One region of the Mesorhizobium kowhaii genome, then DNA from elsewhere that is predicted to be linked to it. Evidence: predicted binding sites of a transcription regulator. Region 1 holds the regulator's gene; the other holds the start of a gene.
What was found. Region 1 encodes LexA, which represses DNA repair genes until DNA is damaged. Its sites were predicted from a motif close to TGTTCNNNNTGTGTTCNG; they were not measured.
Positions count from the first base shown of each region.

Region 2: a site for LexA is predicted at 922-939, ahead of ACFFNA_RS19735 (helicase-related protein). Genes of this name have one in related genera too.

Region 1 is NZ_JBHLYT010000006.1:231,990-234,392, forward strand. It holds gene ACFFNA_RS06990 (GntR family transcriptional regulator) at 1-207, shown strand, start outside; gene lexA (transcriptional repressor LexA) at 587-1,324, shown strand; gene ACFFNA_RS07000 (ComEC/Rec2 family competence protein) at 1,318-2,403, opposite strand, start outside.
Region 2 is NZ_JBHLYT010000033.1:49,609-52,011, forward strand. It holds gene phbB (acetoacetyl-CoA reductase) at 1-331, shown strand, start outside; gene ACFFNA_RS19735 (helicase-related protein) at 1,107-2,403, shown strand, end outside.

The DNA.
Region 1 (2,403 bases):
TTGCGGGCGGCCGCCGGCCTGCAGCATGGCTATGAAGAGGCCATGGAGGCGTTGCGCCAGGCTGTCGCGATCGAACATCACACGGCGCTCATGCAGGCGGCGCTGGATCGCAACGTCGAGCGTGCGAAGGCGCTGATGACCGCTCATATCGGCTATACGCTGCATGTCTATGTCCATGCCGGTAAGGACAATATGAACACGCGATGATCTGCCGTTCGACAAGGACAAAGACCAAGGGAGATCTGCCATTTCTCTGACGAAAGTTGGCATTTTGGCTTCGTTTCGTTCACGGCAGCTGAACGAGACGTGAAAGTGGAAATGCCCCCAATCGAGGTCTGTCGGCAGCTGATGCCAAACCTCGCCACGAAGTGGGCCACAGGCCATTAACCAAAACAATTTCAATGCAGGCCAGTGCGCCGCGGCGGCAGGGGGCCCTCGATCGCGGCTCACCGCCGCGCGCCAATGATTTCAGCCGCCTTAACAAATTCATTAAACTTTAAACGGTTGCGGAACACAACTGGAACAGATAGTGTTTGTTCTGGGTTTGTTTTTCCGATTCTGGTTTCAGGTTTCCTGGGGGGTCGCCATGCTGACGCGTAAACAACATGAACTGCTGATGTTCATTCATGAACGGCTCAAGGAAAGCGGCATTCCGCCCTCCTTCGACGAGATGAAGGAAGCGCTCGACCTCGCCTCCAAATCCGGCATCCACCGGCTGATCACGGCGCTGGAGGAGCGCGGTTTCATTCGCCGGCTACCAAATCGGGCGCGCGCGCTGGAAGTGCTGCGACTGCCGGATTCGATCGCGCCCGGCCTCAACGCGGCAAGAAAGTTCTCGCCAAGCGTCATCCAAGGCAGCCTCGGTCAAGGCGGCCTTGGCCGGCAAATCAAGCCAGCGCTTTCGCGGATGCCTTCGGCCGGCAATGACGACGACGTGGTTTCCGCCGTGTCGATCCCGGTCATGGGGCGCATCGCCGCCGGTGTGCCGATCGACGCTATCCAGCATCAGACGCATTCGATCTCGGTGCCGCCGGACATGATCATGGGCGGCGAGCACTACGCCCTCGAGGTCAAGGGCGATTCGATGATCGAGGCCGGCATCTTCGATGGCGACACCGTCATCATCCGCAACGCCGATACAGCCAGCCCGGGCGAGATCATCGTGGCGCTGGTGGATGAAGAGGAAGCAACGCTGAAGCGGTTCCGCCGCAAGGGTGCTTCGATTGCTCTCGAAGCTGCCAACCCCGCCTATGAAACCCGCATTTTCGGGCCGGACAGGGTCAAGGTGCAAGGCAAGCTCGTCGGGTTGATCAGGCGCTACTGAGCAGGGCTTGCAACCGGCTTTTCGGGTTTGCGGTAGGGTGGCAGGCCCCTCGCCTCGCGCGAGAACTTGCGCTGCGTGTGCCAGGGCCGGTATGGCCTGTCCACCGCGAAGCTGATCGTCGCAGGCGTGGTCGCCGATTGGCGATCGAAGAAGACGGCCGCACTACCCTTGCGAGCCAGTTGTCGCTTGGTGATGACGAGCACCAGCGGATCGTGACAGGGGTCATAGGCCGTGGCGTCATTGATGATGATCAGGTCAGCGAGGCTGCAGGCTTTCCAGGCGTCCTTTCGGTCTTCGACATGCGCAATGATCGCGCCGGACGGATGCTTGGCAAGGCAAACGCCTGATGTGCAGTAGAAAGGCGCTCCCGGCGGCAGTTCGGCGGCATCCGCTATCTCGAATTGCCCGTCTCCTTTGCTGAACACCTCCGGCATGACGATGGTTTCGGATGTCAGCGCGCGTTTCCAGTTGTCGACCGTGAATTCGTTCGGGCGTGCCCGGCTGACGGCGAGTTCGCCGTCGCCGATCGGCAGCGCAACCAGCCTGGCGTCCTCCGAGATCAGCACGTCCGGTGGGCGCGTGTCCGAGACGGTCAGCATGCCGGCAAGTGCGAAGGGAAGCGCTGCGAGCCGCAGCCATGTCGTCGCCATCGTCGCAATGACCAAGGCAATCGCCACCAGCAGGACAGACTGCTGCGAAATCAACCCGACTGCGTCGACAGGCGAACGTTCGGAAATCCAGCCCGATATGGCGATCATTGCCGTCAGGCCTTTGCCCATCAGATAGAGGGATGGCCCGTCGAACCCGAACGGCATCAACAAGGCGCTGGCAACGGCCAGGAACATGACGACGGACACGATCGGCATGATGGCGAGATTGGCGAACAGGCTAAGCGGCGAAACCCGCTGAAAATGCCAGATGGCAAACAGCGCAGTGGCGCTGCCGGCGATGATGGAGGTCATGGCAAGGCCACCCATCGCCAACAGGAATTTTCGCGTGAGAAAGCCGGGCAGCGATCGCCGTGGCGGCGGCGGTCTCGTTTTCCCCGCGCGATGATCCGACCAGCCGGCATAGGCACC
Region 2 (2,403 bases), on a different contig from region 1:
CTCCTCGATCAACGGCCAGAAGGGCCAGGCCGGACAGGTGAATTACTCCGCCGCCAAGGCCGGTGACATCGGCTTTTCGAAGGCACTTGCACAGGAAGGGGCCCGCGCGGGCATCACCGTCAACGTCATCTGCCCCGGCTATATCGCCACCGAAATGGTCAAGGCAATCGACGAGAAGGTGCTCAACGAGCGCATCATCCCGCAGATCCCCGTCGGCCGCCTCGGCGAGCCGGAAGAGATCGCGCGCTGCGTCGTCTTCCTCGCATCCGAAGATGCCGGCTTCATCACCGGCTCGACCATATCAGCCAATGGCGGCCAATACTTCGCCTGAGGCACTTCACTTCGCCTGAAACATTCCAGGAAAAATGTGAAGCGGTTTTCTGTCCCGGGTTGTGGCAGAAGTGCCGGTGTGAGCGGCGAGATCGACAGGCCGGCAGACCGGCCGTCTTTCGTCGGCAGCTTAGTGCTCTCGCCGTGCCCACGCCTGCTGCTGCCCCAATCCGGCACGCAGAGGTTAACAACCACCGGCCGCCCTGTGCAAAACCGGCTTTGCAACCTGTGGATTCTCGGTGGATAAGCTGTTTGCAACACAAGATATTGTGGTGAACAAAACGGGAAGATTCTGGCATCGCTGATTCGGCGCCGATTCGTTCCGGCTTTGACCGGAGTGTTAACGATGACAGCCGGAATCGCCTGCCAAATCCTTAACGGAGCTTAGGAAAGATCAACAATTTCATAATCTTGGAAGAGGCAGGCCAAGGCATTCTGGTCGTTCGCCGGCAAAGGTTAACGGCAGAGCTCGCCCTGCATGAAACGGGCCAGTTCGTTGATTCAGCATGTGGTGAGACTCATGGTCACAAAATCCATATGTAGCCGTGAACAAAAGCTGAATCTGGTCGAGTCACTGATTCGTCGCCGATTCGTTCCAGACTCGTTCCAACTGTTAATCCGCAACCAATCTGGAGCTTGACACAGACGACTTCGAGCCGCCGGTGGAACATTCCGCTTTCGCTTCGCGCTCGAAATCCTTATGTGTCGCCTGTCATACGCGCCACTCGAGGCACGCTCCCGACAACGAGAGACCAGAAAGCCTTATTTCCAGGTCGATGAACATCCAGCCGAAACATACCGAACCGCTGATCCTGTCGGGCCGAGACGTGACCGCCGTGCTTGGGCCGACCAACACCGGCAAGACCCATCTCGCCATCGAGCGCATGGTGGCGCACGAGAGTGGCATCATCGGCCTGCCGCTCAGGTTGCTTGCGCGTGAGGTCTATGGCCGCGTCTGCGAAAAGGTCGGCGCCCACAAGGTCGCGCTGATCACCGGTGAGGAGAAGATCCAGCCGGCCGGTGCCAAATATTCGGTCTGCACCGTCGAGGCCATGCCGCGCGAGACCGACGCCGCCTTCGTCGCCATCGACGAGGTGCAGTTGGCCGGCGATCTCGAGCGCGGCCACATCTTCACCGACCGCATCCTGCATCTGCGCGGCCGCCAGGAAACGCTGCTGCTGGGTGCGGCCACCATGCACGGCATCCTCCAGCGCCTGCTGAAGGGCGTGTCGGTGGTGACGCGGCCGAGGCTGTCGCATCTTGCCTATGCCGGGTCGAAGAAGCTGACCCGACTGCCCAGGCGCACGGCGATCGTCGCGTTCTCTGCCGACGAGGTCTATGCCATCGCCGAGCTGATCCGTCGTCAGCAGGGGGGTGCCGCCGTCGTGCTTGGCGCGCTCTCGCCTCGTACCCGCAACGCCCAGGTGGCGTTGTTCCAGTCGGGCGACGTCGACTATCTCATCGCCACCGACGCCATCGGCATGGGTCTCAACCTTGATCTCGATCATGTCGCCTTCGCCCAGAACCGCAAGTTCGACGGCTATCAGTATCGCAACCTGACGGCGGCCGAGCTTGGCCAGATCGCCGGCCGCGCCGGCCGGCATCTGCGCGACGGCACGTTTGGCGTCACCGGCCAGGTCGACCCGCTTGACGAGGACCTGGTCAAGAAGATCGAAGGCCACGACTTCGACCCGGTGAAGGTGCTGCAGTGGCGCACCGCCCATTTCGACTTCGCCAGCCTCGACGCGCTGAAACGCTCGATCGAGACCAACGCCCCTGTCGAGGGGCTGACGCGCGCGCTGCCTGCGGTCGATGCGCAGGCGCTCGAGCACCTGTCGCGCGACGAGGACATCCGCGCACTCGCCACCAATGCCAAACGCGTGGCGCTGCTGTGGGAAGCCTGCGCGCTGCCGGATTACCGCAAGATCGCACCGGCCCAGCATGCCGACCTCATTGCTTCCATCTATACGGACCTTGCCCGGCATGGCCATGTCGACGAAAACTACATGGCCGAGCAGGTGCGCCGCGCCGACACCACCGAGGGCGACATCGACACGCTGTCGCATCGCATTG